One region of the Leclercia adecarboxylata genome, then DNA from elsewhere that is predicted to be linked to it. Evidence: riboswitches for the same ligand, from Rfam matches in the RefSeq annotation. Region 1 holds a riboswitch; each other region holds the start of a gene.
The links. Region 1 has a riboswitch for thiamine pyrophosphate ahead of thiM (hydroxyethylthiazole kinase). Riboswitches for the same ligand answer to the same signal wherever they lie in the genome.
Positions count from the first base shown of each region.

Region 2: linked by a shared signal. The riboswitch ahead of thiB (thiamine ABC transporter substrate binding subunit) and the one ahead of thiM (hydroxyethylthiazole kinase) in region 1 are both predicted to bind thiamine pyrophosphate.
Region 3: linked by a shared signal. The riboswitch ahead of thiC (phosphomethylpyrimidine synthase ThiC) and the one ahead of thiM (hydroxyethylthiazole kinase) in region 1 are both predicted to bind thiamine pyrophosphate.

Region 1 covers NZ_CP040889.1:326,532-332,679, reverse strand. The annotation lists gene FHN83_RS03440 (pyridoxal phosphate-dependent decarboxylase family protein) at 1-837, opposite strand, end outside; gene FHN83_RS03435 (diaminobutyrate--2-oxoglutarate transaminase) at 856-2,238, opposite strand; gene FHN83_RS03430 (membrane lipoprotein lipid attachment site-containing protein) at 2,481-2,942, opposite strand; TPP riboswitch at 3,265-3,361, shown strand; gene thiM (hydroxyethylthiazole kinase) at 3,397-4,167, shown strand; gene thiD (bifunctional hydroxymethylpyrimidine kinase/phosphomethylpyrimidine kinase) at 4,164-4,964, shown strand; gene fbaB (class I fructose-bisphosphate aldolase) at 5,083-6,135, shown strand.
Region 2 covers NZ_CP040889.1:2,846,671-2,852,818, forward strand. The annotation lists gene FHN83_RS15380 (DedA family protein) at 1-353, shown strand, start outside; gene thiQ (thiamine ABC transporter ATP-binding protein ThiQ) at 360-1,055, opposite strand; gene thiP (thiamine/thiamine pyrophosphate ABC transporter permease ThiP) at 1,039-2,649, opposite strand; gene thiB (thiamine ABC transporter substrate binding subunit) at 2,625-3,608, opposite strand; TPP riboswitch at 3,643-3,742, opposite strand; gene sgrR (HTH-type transcriptional regulator SgrR) at 3,779-5,434, opposite strand; gene sgrT (glucose uptake inhibitor SgrT) at 5,522-5,674, shown strand; gene FHN83_RS15410 (sugar efflux transporter) at 5,778-6,148, shown strand, end outside.
Region 3 covers NZ_CP040889.1:2,292,394-2,298,541, reverse strand. The annotation lists gene nfi (deoxyribonuclease V) at 1-363, opposite strand, end outside; gene hemE (uroporphyrinogen decarboxylase) at 373-1,437, opposite strand; gene nudC (NAD(+) diphosphatase) at 1,480-2,253, opposite strand; gene FHN83_RS12785 (Rsd/AlgQ family anti-sigma factor) at 2,349-2,846, shown strand; TPP riboswitch at 2,900-3,008, shown strand; gene thiC (phosphomethylpyrimidine synthase ThiC) at 3,085-4,980, shown strand; gene thiE (thiamine phosphate synthase) at 4,980-5,615, shown strand; gene thiF (thiazole biosynthesis adenylyltransferase ThiF) at 5,608-6,148, shown strand, end outside.

The DNA of each region.
Region 1 (6,148 bases):
GCCCCATGCCGCATCGACGTGAACCCAGATATTCTGCTTTGCCGCCAGCTCTGCAATCGCACGCAGCGGATCGATAGCGCCCGCGTCCGTGGTACCTGCAGTGGCAACGATCGCCAGAATCTGTTCGCCGTTGGCATTGCACTGCTCAATTTTCGCGGCCAGATCGTTCAGATCCATACGCGAACATTCGTCAGTTTTAACCTGGATAACGGACTGGTAGCCCAGACCCATCAGCGCCATATTCTTCTGTACGGAGAAGTGTGCGCTGTCGGAGCAGAGAACACGGATCTTACGCAGATCGCCCACCAGACCATCCTGCTGGACGGAGTGGCCCTGACGCGCGAAGAAGGCATCGCGCGCCAGCATCAGACCCATCATGTTGCTCTGGGTGCCGCCGCTGGTGAAAACGCCCGCGTCGCCCGCCTGATAACCCAGGCGGGTACGCAGCCACTCGATCAGTTTTATCTCGATAATGGTCGCAGACGGGCTCTGATCCCAGGAGTCCATGCTCTGGTTAGTGGCGTTGATCATCACTTCCGCCGCCTGGCTTACCACCAGGCTCGGGCAGTGAAGATGCGCCACACACTGCGGATGATGCACCGCCAGGCTGTCTTTCAGGAAATATTCAACGGCGCGCTCGATAGCGGTTTCGTTGCCCAGCCCTTCCGGGCTGAAGTCCAGGTTAATACGTTCGCGCAGCTCGGCGACCGTTTTACCCTGGTACATTTCCGGCTGTTTCAGCCACTGCATGACCGCCTGGGTGCTCTGCTCGATGGCCTGCTGATAGGCTTCGATGCTTTGCGCCGAGGACGACAAAATCGGGTTTAAATCTGACATTGTATCCATTGTCTCCGGTTAGACTGGGCGAACGCCCGCAGCAAGCAGCGCCTGCTCAAATTTATCCAGGAACACATTCAGCTCCTGATCGCTGATCAGCAGGGAAGGCAGCAGACGCACGACGTTACCGTTACGACCGCCACGCTCCAGAATCAGGCCCGCTTCGAAGCACTTCTTCTGGATCAATGCAGACAGCTCGCCGTCGCCCGGGAAGCAGCCCATGTGGTCGGCAGCTTCGTGCGGCTTAACGATCTCAATCCCGATCATCATGCCCAGACCGCGCACGTGACCAATAACCGGATAGCGTTTCTGCAGCTCAACCAGCTTCGCTTTCAGCCACTCGCCCTGGGCGGCAACTTTATCAGCGATGTTCTGCTCTTTGAGGATCTGCAGGGTGGTGAGGCCGGTGGCCATTGCCAGTTGGTTACCACGGAAGGTACCGGTGTGGTGGCCAGGAGACCAGGCGTCGAACTGCTTTTTGATACCGAGAACGGCCAGCGGCAGACCGCCACCCACAGCTTTGGACATCACAACGATGTCTGGCTGAATACCCGCGTGTTCGAAGGCGAAGAATTTACCGGTACGGGCAAAGCCAGCCTGAACTTCGTCGAGGATCAGCAGAATGCCGTGCTCTTCGGTCACTTTACGGATGCGCTGCAGCCACTCAACCGGTGCCGGGTTCACGCCGCCTTCGCCCTGGACTGCTTCCAGGATCACGGCAGCAGGTTTACGCACGCCGCTTTCAACGTCGTTGATCAGGTTTTCGAAGTAGTAGGTCAGGGCTTTAACACCGGCTTCACCACCGATACCCAGCGGACAGCGGTACTGGTGCGGGTAAGGCATGAACTGGACTTCTGGCATCATGCCGTCAACCGCTTCTTTCGGAGACAGGTTGCCGGTCACGGACAGTGCGCCGTGGGTCATGCCGTGGTATGCACCAGAGAAGCTGATGATGCCGCTGCGGCCGGTCACTTTTTTCGCCAGCTTCAGCGCAGCTTCTACAGCATCCGCGCCGGACGGGCCGGTGAACTGCAGGCAGTACTCTTTGCCCTGGCCTGGCAGCATAGAGAGCAGGTATTCTGAAAACGCGTCTTTCAACGGCGTGGTCAGATCCAGGGTATGTAACGGCAAGCCGCTGGTAATGACACTTTGAATGCTTTTCAGCACATCAGGATGGTTATGACCCAGCGCCAGCGTTCCCGCACCGGCCAGGCAATCAAGATACTCTTTGTTATCCGCGTCGGTGATCCACACCCCGTCCGCCTTAGTAATGGCTAAAGGCAGCTTGCGCGGATAACTCCTGACATTGGATTCCATTTCGGCCTGACGGGCCAGATAGGTTTCGTTGGTTTTGAAAGAAGAGGCATTCAAAGTATCAATACGGACTTTATCCGTCATCATATCACTCCTACAACCGCAGCTCAGCACGTGGCTCCGATTGAATAATTAATTAAGAAAATGAGAAGGGCATCAAAAATCGCGGCCAATATAGAGCCTTTTTGCCCGGGGCTCAATGGTTAATTGTTTATCGTTTTGTTACGCGCGTTGAATCAACGCGCGTAGGGCGTAACCCCGCATGGCACCTGAGGTTTCCAGGGGGAGGCTTCGGGTATAAAAGCGGGGCGTTTTAGAACGCTTTAGAACTACTTTTGGACGACGTTCAGAATACCGTGATCGCGGCCATGGGTTTTATTCCATGAAGCGTCGGTCACGCCGTTCGCATCCAGTGAGATCGACAGCACGTAACCCGCGCCTTTCACCTCGTAGAAATTCGCATTTGAGCGTTTCACCACGGCTTTCTTGCCGTTGATGGTGGCCTGGGTGAAGCCGTTATTGATGCTGGCTTTAATACCGTTGGCGCTGAAGGAGGCTTCACGCAGCGGATCGGCAACGTGCGCCGCCTGGCCATGCTGTACGGCTTCATGCGCATTCTCGAGCGCCTGTTTTTCCGCTGCGGCATTGATGGTGGCCTGACGGTTCTGGTCGGCAATGTAGCAGGCGTCACGGCTTACGCCTTTGGCCTCACACTGCGCTAAGCGCTGCTCTTCAGAGACACAGCCCGCCAGCAAAGCGGCAATCACACCCACCAACAGAATCTTTTTCATACATTAACCTTAAAGGAAAGGGGAAATCGTCTGTTCCCCGGTTGTTGATTCGATAATTATTATTGGCCTGGCCACTTTTTGCTGGTGTCTATATTAGAGACGCACCAGTGGCGCGCGCTGAATATCACGCAAGGGGCGTTGTCTCAGGTTGACGAAGATCACATTTAGCACGAATAGCTAATTTCTTGAGAGTTATCCTGGCAGCTGGTTATTGCTGGGTTAGAAAAGGGTGTCAGAGATGTAAGCAGGAGGAGTGGCGAAGCGCCAGAAAGCCCCTTGCTATTGCCAGACGCATCCTCTACGCTGCCACCGTTACATTATGTAATTTGACTCGGGGTGCCCTTCTTTGTGAAGGCTGAGAAATACCCGTACCACCTGATCTGGATAATGCCAGCGTAGGGAAGTCAGATGCCCTCCGGGCTATCGCTTCTTCGCGCAAGGCAGGAGCGATACCATGCAGCCTGACCTGCTCAATTTACATGCCTTACACCACTTCCGAACCCGTTCTCCGCTCACCCACTGTATGACCAACGACGTCGTGCAGACCTTTACCGCCAACGTGTTGCTGGCGCTCGGCGCGTCACCGGCGATGGTGATTGAAGCCGAAGAGGCGGAACAATTCTCTGCTATCGCTGATGCGCTGCTGATTAACGTCGGGACGTTAACCGCGTCGCGCGCCCAGGCGATGCGCCGGGCCATTGAGAGCGCGGTTACCGCCGGTAAACCCTGGGTGCTGGACCCGGTAGCCGTCGGCGCGCTGGGATACCGCACCCGGTTCTGTCAGCAGATCCTCGTCCTCAAACCGGCGGCCATTCGCGGCAATGCCTCGGAAATCCTCGCCCTTGCCGGGATGAGCGCGGGCGGACGCGGTGTGGACACCACCGATACAGCGGCCAGCGCGCTGCCTGCGGCCCAGGCGCTGGCGCGGCAAACCAATGCCATCGTGGTGGTGACGGGGGAAGTGGATTACGTCACCGACGGGCTGCGTACCCAGACGGTTACCGGGGGCGATCCGATGATGACCCGTGTGGTGGGCACCGGCTGCGCGCTGTCGGCGGTAGTGGCGGCCAGCTGTTCACTGCCGGGCGACCGGCTGGAAAACATCGCGGCGGCCTGCGGCTGGATGAAACGGGCCGGAACCCTTGCGGCAGCCCAAAGCCGCGGACCGGGCAGTTTTGCCGCGGCCTTTCTGGATGCCCTGTGGGAACTGGGGGCACAACAATGAAACGCATTAATGCCCTGACTATTGCCGGCACAGACCCAAGCGGCGGTGCCGGGATCCAGGCCGACCTGAAAACCTTCTCGGCGCTGGGGGCGTATGGCTGCTCGGTGATCACCGCCCTGGTGGCGCAGAATACCCGCGGAGTGCAGTCGGTCTATCGTATTGAACCCGATTTTGTGGCGGCGCAGCTGGAATCGGTGTTCAGCGATGTGCGCATCGACACCACCAAGATCGGCATGCTGGCCGAAACCGATATCGTCGAGGCCGTGGCGGAGCAGCTGCTGCGTCATCAGGTTAAAAACGTAGTGCTGGACACGGTGATGCTGGCGAAAAGCGGCGACCCGCTGCTTTCACCTTCTGCCGTCGAAACGCTGCGTAAAAAGTTGTTGCCGCAGGTGGCGCTTATCACGCCAAACCTGCCCGAAGCCGCAGCGCTACTGGATGCCCCTCACGCCCGCAGCGAGCAGGAGATGAAAGAGCAGGGTTATGCCCTGCTGGCGATGGGGTGTGAAGCGGTGCTGATGAAGGGCGGTCATCTTGACGATCCCGAAAGCCCCGACTGGCTGTTCACCCGCGACGGAACGGTGCGCTTTACCGCCCCGCGCGTGAAGACCAAAAACACCCACGGCACCGGCTGCACCCTCTCGGCCGCTCTGGCTGCGCTGCGCCCGCGTCACGATAGCTGGGCGGATACGGTGCGCGAGGCCAAAACCTGGCTCTCCTGCGCGCTGGCGCAGGCGGACACGCTGGAGGTGGGGCAGGGCATGGGTCCGGTCCACCATTTCCATGCGTGGTGGTAAAGGTTACCGCCCATAGCTGGAAAATTCGCTACCCACAGACCAGGCTTAGGGGGCTCGCAATCCTGTGAGCCTGGAGAAAACATGCCGACAGCCTGTCGGCACTAAGGGGAGCAAAACTATGACTGATATTGCGCAGTTGCTTGGCAAAGACGCCGACAGCCTGTTACAGCATCGTTGTATGACTATTCCAGCCGACCAGCTCTATCTGCCTGGCCACGACTACGTCGACCGCGTGATGATCGACAACAACCGCCCGCCAGCGGTTTTGCGAAATATGCAGACGCTGTATAACACCGGGCGTCTGGGCGGAACCGGCTATCTGTCGATCCTGCCGGTGGACCAGGGGGTGGAGCACTCGGCCGGTGCGTCGTTTGCCGCCAACCCGCTCTATTTTGATCCGAAGAACATCGTTGAACTGGCGATTGAAGCTGGCTGCAACTGCGTCGCCTCTACCTACGGCGTGCTGGCGTCGGTTTCCCGGCGCTATGCGCACCGCATTCCGTTCCTGGTCAAGCTCAACCACAATGAAACCCTGAGCTATCCAACCGAATATGACCAGACCCTCTATGCCAGCGTCGAGCAGGCGTTCAACATGGGCGCGGTGGCGGTCGGGGCGACCATCTATTTCGGCTCAGAGCAGTCGCGCCGTCAGATTGAAGAGATCTCCGCCGCCTTTGAGCGCGCCCATGAGTTAGGAATGGTGACGGTGCTGTGGGCCTATCTGCGTAACCCGGCCTTTAATAAAGACGGCACGGATTACCACGTTTCCGCCGATTTAACCGGACAGGCCAACCATCTGGCGGCCACCATCGGGGCGGATATTGTGAAGCAGAAAATGGCCGAAAATAACGGCGGTTATAAGGCGGTCAAGTTTGGCTATACCGACGATCGGGTCTACAGCAAACTGACCAGCGACAACCCTATCGACCTGGTGCGCTACCAGCTGGCGAACTGCTATATGGGCCGCGCGGGGCTCATCAACTCCGGCGGTGCAGCGGGGGGCGAAACCGATCTCACCGATGCGGTACGCACGGCCGTTATTAATAAACGCGCGGGCGGGATGGGGCTGATCCTCGGTCGTAAGGCGTTTAAAAAATCGATGGCGGACGGCGTGAAGCTGATAAATGCGGTGCAGGACGTCTATCTGGATAAGAAGGTGACTATCGCGTAATCCCTAACCCCTC
Region 2 (6,148 bases), 2.5 Mb from region 1:
AATTTATCGTGCCGAACCTGATTGGCTGCCTGTTGTGGCCGCCGTTTTACTTCCTGCCGGGCATTCTGGCCGGGGCAGCAATTGATATTCCTGCCGATGTTCAGAGCGGGGGCTTTAAATGGCTGTTGCTGGCAACCGCGCTGCTGCTGTGGCTGGCGGCCTGGCTCTGCTGGCGGCTGTGGCGCAGCGGAAAGGCGGCGTCGGATCGCCTGAGCGATTACCTGCCGCGTGGACGCCTGTTCTGGCTTGCGCCCGTCACCCTGGGTGTTGCGGTGGCCGCGCTGGTGATGCTGGTTCGCCACCCGCTGATGCCGGTCTACGGCGAGATCTTATTGAAGGTGGTCAGCCGCTGACCCTTGTCAGTGGATCCCCAGCAGGCGCGACGCGCTCGCTTTCCCACTTGCCAGCTGTTCCGTATCGCCATCCCAGGCGATACGGCCATCGGCAATCACCACCGACCGTCGGGCGATTCTGACCGCATCTTCCACGCTGTGCGACACCATCAGCATCGTTAGCTGCTGGCGCTCGCACACCTCTTTGACCAGCAGCAGCATCTCCTGACGTAACGCGGGATCGAGCGCCGAAAAGGGCTCATCCAGCAGCAGGATGGGCTGTTCGCGCACCAGACAGCGCGCAAGGGCAACACGCTGGCGCTGACCACCCGAGAGCTCCCCCGGCAGGCGTTCCAGCAGATCGTCTATCCCCATCTGAAGCGCGATGTCGCTTAGCTTCTGCTGCTGGGCAGCTTTCAGCTTCATGCCCGGATGCATGCCGAGGCCAATGTTCTGACGCACGGTCAGATGAGTGAAAAGATTGTTTTCCTGAAACAGCATCGACACCGGGCGCTGTGACGGCGGCGTGCGGGTATGGTCATGGCCGTTAATCGTGATGCTGCCGTTGGCCGGTTGCAGAAAACCGGCGATCAGGTTGAGGAGCGTGCTTTTCCCCGCGCCGCTGGGGCCGAGCACGGCGATAAGTTCGCCCTGGCCCACGGACAGGGTAAAGCGCATCGGCAGGTGCTGATAAAGCCAGGTTACATCAGTCAGTTTTAACATCACGCCCCGGAAGTTTTTCGATAACGGTAAATAACGCAAAGCATAGCAAGAGCAGCAGCAGCGCCGTGACGGCACCGTCCTGGCTGCGATACGAGCCAATTTGCTGGTAAAGCCAGAACGGCAGGGTGCGGAAATCATCGTTGCCAAACAGCGCCACCACGCCGAAATCACCGATAGACAGCACGCAGGCAAAGGCCAGCGCCTGGGCCAGAGGGCGTTTCAGGGCGCGCAGCTCCACCACCTTCAGCCGCTGCCAGCCGTGCATTCCCAGGGAGTCGCAGAGCAGGGTATAGCGGGCGCTGAGATCGCGCATCGGGTTTTCCAGCACTTTCAGCGCGTAGGGGATCGCCATCAGGGCGTTGGTAAAGATGACTATGCCATCGGCCGATTCAGGCAGGCCGACAGTGCTGTTGAACAGCAGGAAAAAACCGCTCGCCAGCACGATGCCGGGCATCGCCAGGATCAGCATCCCGCTGAGATCCAGCGCCTGTCCGGCTACGAACGCCTGGCGGGCATACAGCTCCCGGCTGGTCCACAGCAGCATCATGGTCAGCAGCACGCAGAGCAGCCCGGCACCCAGCGCAATGCGCAGCGAGGTGCCCAGCGCCTGCCAGAGCACCGGCTGTTGCAGCACCGACAGCAGGTTGAGATTCAGACCGTCGACCACCACCGCCAGCAGCGGCGGGATCAGCAGCAGTAGCGCCAGGGCGATCAGCAGGCCATCGGTCAGACGGCTACGCAGGTTGTCCTGCGGATCGCGCCAGCCTGCGAGCTGGTTACTGCCGACGGGGATGGCTTTTCCCAGCCGCTGGCTCAGCATCACCAGCCCCAGACAGCAGACCATCTGCACGATGGCAAGCAGTGCCGCACGGCCCGGATCATAGTCGTAGCTCAGGGCCTGATAGATAGCGAGCCCGATGGTGGTGGCCTGCGGCCCGCCGCCGAGCGAGAGCACGGTGGCGAAGCTGGCAAAGCAGAGCATGAAGATCAGCGCCGCAACCGGCGGGATCTGACGGCGTAGCCAGGGCCACTCAACGAAGCGGAAAAATGACCAGCCGCGCATTCCGAGCTGGGCCGCAAGCTGGCGCTGCTCGCCGGGGATATTCTCCAGCGCCTGCAGCAGCAGACGCGTGGCCATCGGCATGTTGAAAAAGACGTGCGCCAGCAGGATCCCCTGCAGGCCATAGGGCGAGAAGGTCCACTCAAGTCCGAGCGCCTGGCACAGGACGGCCAGCCAGCCCTGACGTCCGTAGACGCTGAGAATGCCAAATATCGCCACCAGCACCGGCAGGATCAGGGTCATGGCGCACAGGCGCAGCAGCGCCTGCCTGCCCGGGAACCGTCGCCGGTAGAGGGCGCGGGCAAGAAATATTGCGGGGGTCACCGAGAGCAGGGCGGAGAGAAACGCCTGCCAGAAAGAGAAGCGGATAACGTGCCACAGATAGCTGTCGTGCAACAGCGCCGCGACGTCGGTGGCTGGCGCGTTAAACCACAGCGCCAGAAAAGCCCCCAGGGCGACGGACACCATCAGGATGGCGGCCAGAAGCCCCGGGAGTAACCAGCCGGCGATTAGCGGCTGACGGCGCGTTGCCATTCACCGATCCAGGCAGCACGTTTCCCGGCCACTTCCTGTGGGGTAAATTCCAGCGTGGTTTGCGGTTTCACCAGGGTGTCAAAACCGGCCGGTAACGTCACGTTGGTCACCGGGTACATCCAGTTGCCGGTCGGGATGGCGTTCTGGAACGACGGGGAGACCATAAATTTCAGGAACTTTTCGGCCAGTTCCGGCTGTTTGCTGGCGGCAGTACGGGCGGCGACTTCCACCTGCAGATAGTGGCCTTCAGCAAAGTCCGCGGCAGCGTAGTTCTCTTTTTTCTCTGAAATAATGTGATACGCCGGAGAGGTGGTGTAGCTCAGCACCAGGTCGCTTTCGCCTTTCAGGAACAGACCGTAGGCTTCGCTCCAGCCTTTGGTCACGGTGACGGTTTTAGCGGCCAGCTTCTGCCAGGCTTCCGGCGTTTTGTCGCCGTACACTTTTTGCATCCACAGCAGCAGACCCAGCCCCGGGGTGCTGGTGCGCGGATCTTCGTAGATCACGCGCCATTTTTTATCGCTCTCAACCAGCTCTTTCAGGCTTTTCGGTGGGTTTTTCAGCTTGTTTTTGTCATAGACAAAGGCGAAGTAGCCGTAATCGAAGGGCACAAAGGTGTCGTTTTTCCAGCCGCCAGGGACGTTAACCGCATCGGTCGGCACGCCGCTTTTGGCGAACAGCCCGGTCTGCGTCGCCGCTTCCAGCAGGTTGTTATCCAGACCCAGCACCACGTCGGCTTTGCTGTTTTTACCTTCCATGCGCAGGCGGTTCAGCAGCGAGACGCCATCCTCCAGCGCCACAAACTTCAGCTCGCACTTGCAGTCGGCTTCAAAGGCTTTTTTGACCGCCGGGCCAGGGCCCCAGTCGGCAGCGAAAGAGTCGTAGGTGTAGACCGTCAGCACAGGACTGGCTACGGCAGGCAGCGCAACCAGCGCCAGCAGGGGAAGAACAGTTTTGAACACTTTGCACCTCATTGTTTGAGAGTGGCAAAGGATTTTGAGCGACAGCCTCAAATCCCTTCGCCGGCGTTATCCGGATCAGGTTCGACGGGTATTTTCTCAGCACACGCTTTCGCGCAGCACCCCGTTGAGAACGGCGGTATTGTAATGATTTGGTGAATATTACGAAAGTGTTATGGTTCCGGCGGCGCAAACCACGCCGATTTAAAGTCAAACCAGCCCAGCGTATTCATGCGTAAGCCGCGCATACTGCGCTGCCCCTGGATCATCAGCCAGTGGTGGATCAGCGGGACAATCGCCTGCTGGGCCAGCAGCTGCTGGCACCAGACCGCAAGATTCATCTCCCCGGCGCGCCACTGGGCGGCGTCCTGCTGCCAGTCCCGCGCGATGCAGTTTTGCAGAAGCGGTACCTCATACAGATGGGAGAACAGCGAGAAATCCAGCGGCAGGGTGAAGTTGACGCTGTTGAGCCAGATGTCGCTAACGATCTCTCCCCGATGCCACTCCTCGTAGCTGACCTCCTGAATGTTGAGCATCACCTGCTCGGCGGCCAGCAGCTCGCTCATCATTCTGGCGATCACCCGGTGTTCAATATGTTCGCGGTAGAAGGTCAGGGTGATGCTCTCCAGCCCGGCCGGTTTATCGCCGCGTCCCGGGCGGGCATGGTGCCAGCGCGGCAGCAGGCCATACGCCGGGAACCAGTAGGACTGGTACATCTCTTCGGCCTGATAGATCAGATTGGCAGGAGAGAGGATCCGGCTTATCCACTGGCGCACCTCGCCGCTGGCACCGCGATGGGAGCGGGCATCGAACAGCAGATAGTAGCACCCCTCTTCGAGGCGGCTCTCTACCGCCTTTTCTCCCTCTGTTGGCCCTTCGAGGGTCAGGCCGACGCTCAGCTCTTCGTTGAGATCCGGCAACACCCAGACGTTCACTTCGTCAATCAAGGCCCGGTAGCCAAAGTAATCCTCGAAGGCGCGGATCTTCAGCTGATTATTGTTGTTGCGGGAAACGGCGTAAGGCCCTGTGCCTACCGGATGGCCGGCAAAGTTGGGCATGGTTTCCCACTCGCGCGGCAGGATCATCGAGGGTACATACCCCAGCAGCCACGGCAGCCAGCGGTCGGGCTGAGAGAGCTGAATATCCAGAGTCCAGGCCGTGGGAGACTGGATCCGGCTGATGTGCGAGTAAAGAGGCAATTCGCGGGCGCGCTGCAACGTGGCGATGACGTCGGCCATCTCCAGCTCGCGTCCGTGATGGAAATGGATGCCGGGCCGTAAAAAAAATCGCCAGTGCAGCGGGGAAAGCTGCTGCCAGTGGTGGGCAATGTCGGCTTCCAGTTCCCCATTTTCCTCATTTATGCGCGTCAGGCCGCTAAAAATCTGCCGCGCCATGTGGGTTTCAGATCGCCGTAATGCGCTGCCCGGTAACAGGTTTTTCATCGGACGATAGTAGAGCACCCGCAGGATGTGCTTGCCCTGACGGAAGCTGCGTCCGAGGTGGGAAACCAGCATCTGGCGCACCGCGGCTTTATCGCCCACCAGCTGCACCAGCTGTTCGATGCGATCCTGCTCGAGCAGATCTTCCGCCCGCTGCTGCTGAAGCGCGAGGCCGGTGTAGAGAAAGGTGAGGCGCGAACGCTTGCCGCGCCCGGCTTCGGCTTCCCAGCTCAGCCATCCCTGCTGCTGCATGGTGTTAAGCAGGGTCCGCATATGGCGACGCGAACAGCTGAGCAGATCGGCCAGCTCGCTGAGCGTGGTGTCCCGGGTCTGGCCGTCACAGCACTGCCACAGGCGGATGAATTGTTGTTGCAGACGACCAGAAGGCATAAAAGGGGAACTCCTGACAAAAAATCAGCAATTTATTAATCCCTATATTAAGCCAATAATTCACTTCGATGAAGCGAGGAGGTGAATATGAAGAGGTCTGCCACAAATCAGTTTTACCAACAGTACTTCTCAGCGACAAAGGGAATGTCCTGGCTGGCCCGCCGGTGTGCAGAGCAGCGGCTGAAAATACTGGAAGATCTGATGCAGTGGGAGGTGACAACGTCGACCTCGGAACGCTGAATTGCTTCGATCATGTGTGACTGAGTATTGGTGCTAATCACCACGCCAGCAGGTATTATCTGCTGGCTTTTTTCGTTTTCACGTGCGCTAAAGGGAACAGTGAATGCTCTGGTTAATGACGATGGGACGCCGTCTCAACGGTGTTTATGCCGCTTTTTTAATGGTGGCTTTTATGATGGGCGTAGCCGGGGCACTGCAGGCGCCGACCCTGAGTCTGTTCCTGAGCCGCGAGGTGGGCGCTCAACCTTTCTGGGTGGGACTGTTCTATACCGTCAACGCCGTCGCCGGGATCCTGGTCAGCCTCTGGCTGGCGAAGCGTTCCGACAGCCAGGGCGATCGCCGCAAGCTGATCCTTTTTTGCTGCGCGATGGCGATTGGCAACGCGCTGCTGTTTGCCTTTAACCGTCATTATCTGACCTTATTAACCTGCGGCGTGCTGCTGGCCTCACTTGCCAACACCGCCATGCCGCAGTT
Region 3 (6,148 bases), 2.0 Mb from region 1:
CAGGCCAAAATGGCTGGCGACGCCGAGACGGCGCGGATGGGAGATCCCATGCCCGTCAACGAACAGCAGATCGGGCCTTTGCGAGAGCTGATCCCACGCGGCCAGCAGCGCGGGATACTCACGAAATGAGAGGAAGCCGGGAATATAGGGCATGGTCGTGGCGATGCGCGCCACCTGGTATTCGACCAGCTCCAGCCCGGGGTACGTCAGGAGCACTATCGCCGCCCGCGTCACCTCTCCGCCCTGCTCAAACCCGACATCGGCCCCCGCAATCAGCGTGGGCGGGTCTTTATCCAGACGATCCTCACGGGATACAGACGCAGCGAGTTTAAGTTGTTGAGCGCGAAGTGACGCAAGATCCATAACGACTCCTTACGGGTGATACTGGGCAGAAAGTCGGTGTACCGCCTCCACAAACACGCCTGCATGCTCTGGCGGAACATCCTGATGAATACCGTGCCCCAGGTTAAAGACATGGCCCTCGCCCTGACCGAAGCCTGCCAGAATGGTCGAGACTTCTTCTTCAATACGGGCGGCCGGAGCATACAGCATAGACGGATCCATGTTGCCCTGCAGGGCGACTTTGTCCCCCACGCGACGGCGCGCATCGGCGATATCGGTGGTCCAGTCGAGGCCCAGCGCATCACAGCCGGTCTCTGCCATCGCTTCCAGCCACTGGCCTCCGCCTTTGGTGAACAGCGTTACCGGCACGCGGCGCCCTTCGTTTTCACGCAGCAGGCCATCGACGATTTTATGCATGTAGTAGAGCGAGAACTGCTGATAATCGCGGCCCGTCAGCACTCCGCCCCAGGTGTCGAAGATCATCACCGACTGCGCGCCCGCTTTGATCTGCGCGTTCAGATAGAGGGTGACGCTTTTCGCCAGCTTTTCGAGCAGGGCATGGAGCGCCAGCGGATCGGCGTACATCATCTTCTTGATAACGGTAAAGGCTTTGCTGCTGCCGCCTTCGACCATGTAGGTCGCCAGCGTCCACGGACTGCCGGAGAAACCAATCAGCGGTACTTCGCCTTTCAGCTCGCGGCGAATAGTGCGCACCGCGTTCATCACATAACCGAGTTCCTGCTCCGGGTCCGGGATCGGCAGGTTGTCGATGTCCGCTTTGCTCTTGATGGGAGAAGAGAAGCGCGGACCTTCGCCGGTTTCAAAGTACAGACCAAGCCCCATCGCATCCGGGATGGTCAGGATATCTGAGAAGAGGATCGCCGCGTCCAGCGGATAGCGGCGCAGCGGCTGAAGGGTCACTTCGCAGGCCAGCTCCGCATTTTTGCACAGCGACATAAAATCGCCCGCCTGCGCACGCGTGGCTTTATATTCCGGCAAATAGCGGCCCGCCTGGCGCATCATCCATACCGGGGTGATATCAACGGGTTGGCGCAGCAGCGCACGCAGATAACGATCGTTCTTCAGTTCGGTCATTTTTGCAGTTCCTTAAGCGTCTTATTCCCAGTGTATCACGTCTCAGATATCGTCAGCCCGACACATTGCCACGGTATCTTCTATCAGGCGGCGCGCCACGGTGCCGGGCGGTGGGAGCAGCGGTAAATCGTCGTAACGATACCAGTCGGCTGACAGCAACTCTTTCGGGTCGATGACGATCTCGCCGCTGTCGTACTCGGCCATAAAGGCGGTCATCAGCGATTGCGGGAACGGCCACGGCTGGGAGGTGACGTAGCGCAGGTTCTTCACTTTGATACCGCTCTCTTCCATCACTTCACGCGCAACGGCCTGCTCCAGCGTTTCGCCCACTTCCACAAACCCGGCCAGCACGGTATGCACCCCGTTGCGATGACGGGTATGTTGCGCCAGCAGGATGGTGTCTTCACGACGGATAGCGACGATGATGCACGGCGCGATTTGCGGATAGTAGCGTTCGCGGCAGTGGCTGCAGAGCATGGCCCATTCGGTTTTGCTTGGGTGCATGGTGTGGCCGCAGTAGCCGCAGTATTTATGCGAGCGATAAAACTCGGCCAACTGCACAGCGCGGCCGGCCAGCTGGAACAGGCCGACATCGAGATCGAGCACCTGGCGAACCGATCCCATATCGTGGCGACGATTTTGTTGGATCAACCACACAGAATCGCCCTGCCACTCGCCAATGTTTAGTGCGGGTTGACCCGCAAGATCGAAATTTCCGGCTTCGCCATGTGGTAATTCACCACCGGGCAACCATAATTTTTGTTCATGGCTGACTAACCACCAGCCGCGATCCGATTTTTCAATTATACGATCCATATCTATTGCACTACCTTTGCTTCACAGGCATGTTGGTAACAATACTATTACATTTTGGGTGGGCAGCTTTTAATCTTAACCTTGCGGAGTCAAACATGCTAAACCAGCTAGAAAACCTGACAGAGCGCGTTGGCGGAAGTAACAAACTGGTCGATCGCTGGCTGCACGTACGTAAACATCTGCTCGTTGCCTACTACAATCTCGTTGGCATTAAGCCGGGTAAAGAGTCCTACATGCGCCTGAATGAAAAAGCGCTGGACGATTTTTGCCAGAGCCTGGTCGACTACCTTTCCAATGGTCATTTCAATATTTATGAACGCATTATCGGTGAAATGGAAGGTAACAGCCCGTTTTTAGCGGCCACCAAACTCTACCCTCTGCTGGAAGCCAACACTCAGCAGATCATGGATTATTACGACTCCACGCTCGAAAATGCCATCGATCAGGACAACTATCTGGAATTTCAGCAGGCACTTTCTGATATCGGCGAGGCGCTGGAGCAACGATTTACGCTGGAAGACAACCTGATCGCCCTCGCGCTGGATCACAATCTGAAAGCCAGCAACGAAGATAACGTCGCCCGACCGGCTTGAGTTATTTATCGTTAACGCGTAATTTACATTTACTGCTCCCGCTGTAGGGGAGCAAATTCTTGTCGGAGTGCCCAGTGCGAAAGCCGGGCTGAGACCGTTAATTCGGGATCCGCGGAACCTGATCAGGTTAAGACCTGCGAAGGGAACAAGAGTCAATTTACTGTATCGCCCCCGGGCGATCCTCTCTTGCTTCATCCGTCGTCTGACAAGCCACTTCCTGAACTTACTGGAACGAGCTATGTCTGCCACAAAAATGACCCGCCGCGAACAGCGCGCACACGCCCAACACTTCATCGATACCCTGGAAGGCACCGCTTTCCCAAACTCTAAACGCATCTATCTGACCGGCTCCCGGGATGATATCCGCGTACCGATGCGCGAGATCCAGCTCAGCCCGACGCTCATCGGCGGCAGTAAAGAAAACCCGCAGTTTGAAGAGAACGAAGCGGTGCCGGTCTACGACACCTCCGGGCCTTACGGCGATCCGGCGGTGGCCATTAATGTCCAGCAGGGGCTGGCGAAACTGCGCCAGCCGTGGATTGACGCGCGTGACGACAGCGAAGCGCTGAACGAGCAAAGCTCGGCTTATACCCGCGAACGCCTGGCCGATGATGGCCTGGACGAGCTGCGCTTCACCGGTCTTCTCACGCCGAAGCGTGCCAGGGTGGGCAAATGCGTCACCCAGCTGCACTACGCCCGTCAGGGGATCGTCACGCCGGAGATGGAGTTTATCGCCATTCGCGAAAACATGGGCCGCGAGCGCATCCGTGGCGAGGTGCTGCGCCACCAGCATCCGGGTGAAGGCTTTGGGGCTCGTCTGCCGGAGAACATCACCCCGGAGTTTGTGCGTGACGAAGTGGCCGCCGGCCGCGCCATCATCCCCGCCAACATCAACCATCCGGAATCGGAGCCGATGATCATCGGGCGTAACTTCCTGGTGAAAGTGAATGCCAATATCGGTAACTCAGCGGTCACCTCCTCCATCGAAGAAGAGGTGGAAAAACTGGTCTGGTCGACGCGCTGGGGGGCGGACACCGTCATGGACCTCTCCACCGGTCGCTATATTCACGAGACCCGTGAGTGGATCCTGCGTAACAGCCCGGTGCCGATTGGTACCGTCCCCATCTACCAGGCGCTGGAGAAGGTGAACGGCATCGCGGAAGACCTCACCTGGGAGGCTTTCCGGGATACCCTGCTGGAGCAGGCCGAACAGGGTGTGGATTACTTCACCATCCATGCGGGCGTGCTGCTGCGCTACGTGCCGATGACCGCTAAACGCCTGACCGGCATCGTCTCACGTGGCGGTTCTATCATGGCGAAATGGTGCCTGTCCCATCATCAGGAGAACTTCCTGTATGAGCACTTCCGCGAAATCTGCGAGATCTGCGCCGCCTACGACGTTTCGCTGTCGCTGGGCGATGGCCTGCGTCCGGGCTCCATTCGCGACGCCAACGACGAAGCGCAGTTTGCCGAACTGCACACTTTGGGCGAGCTGACCAAAATTGCCTGGGAGTATGACGTTCAGGTGATGATTGAAGGCCCGGGCCATGTGCCGATGCAGATGATCCGCCGCAACATGACCGAAGAGCTTGAGCACTGCCACGAAGCGCCGTTCTATACCCTGGGGCCGTTGACCACCGATATCGCACCGGGTTACGACCACTTCACCTCCGGCATTGGCGCGGCGATGATTGGCTGGTTCGGCTGCGCGATGCTTTGCTACGTGACGCCGAAAGAGCATCTCGGTCTGCCGAACAAAGAGGACGTGAAGCAGGGGCTGATCACCTACAAAATTGCCGCCCACGCCGCCGACCTGGCGAAGGGCCATCCGGGGGCGCAGATCCGCGATAACGCCATGTCGAAAGCGCGCTTCGAATTCCGCTGGGAAGATCAGTTCAACCTCGCCCTCGACCCGTTCACCGCCCGCGCCTATCACGACGAAACCCTGCCGCAGGAGTCCGGTAAAGTGGCGCACTTCTGCTCCATGTGCGGGCCGAAATTCTGCTCGATGAAAATCAGCCAGGAGGTGCGTGATTACGCCGCGGCGCAGACTATCGAAGTGGGAATGGCCGATATGTCAGAGACCTTCCGCGCCCGGGGCGGCGAAATCTACCTCAAAAAAGAGGAGGCGTAATGTATCAGCCCAACTTTCCGCCAGTGCCGTTTCGTCTGGGGCTTTACCCGGTGGTCGACAGCGTGGCGTGGCTTGAGCGTCTGCTGACCGCCGGGGTAAAAACCCTGCAGCTGCGCATCAAGGATAAGCAGGATGATGAGGTTGAGGCCGATATTGTGGCGGCCATTGCCCTGGGGCGTCGCTATGACGCCCGCCTGTTTATCAATGACTACTGGCGTCTGGCGATTAAGCACCAGGCTTACGGCGTGCATCTGGGTCAGGAGGATCTGGAGACCACCGATCTGGAAGCCATTCGTCGCGCCGGCTTGCGTCTTGGCGTGTCGACGCATGACGACATGGAGATCGACGTGGCGCTGGCGGCACGTCCGTCTTACATCGCCCTGGGACACGTTTTTCCGACCCAGACCAAGCAGATGCCTTCAGCTCCGCAAGGGCTTGAACAGCTGGCCCGTCATATCGAACGGCTCGGGGATTATCCCACCGTCGCCATCGGCGGTATAAGCCTCGAACGCGCGCCTGCGGTCCTGGCGACCGGCGTGGGAAGCATCGCGGTGGTGAGCGCCATCACCCAGGCCGGGGACTGGCAGGCAGCGACGGCGCAGCTGCTGCAACTGGCGGGGACAGGCGATGAATGACCGTGACTTTATGCGCTACAGCCGCCAGATCCTGCTGGACGATATCGCCATCGACGGGCAGCAAAAGCTGCTCGCCAGCCGGGTGTTGCTGATCGGCCTCGGTGGACTGGGCGCCCCGGCGGCGCTATACCTGGCCGGAGCCGGGATCGGCACGCTGGTGCTGGCCGACGATGACGAGGTTCATCTGAGCAATTTGCAGCGGCAGATCCTCTTCACCACCGACGATATTGCCCAGCCGAAAGCGCAGGTAACGCAGCGTCGCCTGCAGCAGCTCAACCCCGATATCCGGCTGATTGCCCTGCAGACCCGGCTGGAAGGCAACGCGCTGCAGGAGGAGATCGCCCGCGCCGACGTGGTGCTGGACTGCACCGACAACATGGCCACCCGCCAGGCGATCAACGCCGCCTGCGTGATGCTCAACACTCCGCTTATCACCGCCAGCGCCGTGGGCTTTGGCGGACAGATGATGGTGCTGACGCCTCCCTGGACGCAGGGCTGCTACCGCTGCCTTTGGCCGGATGATGACGAGCCGC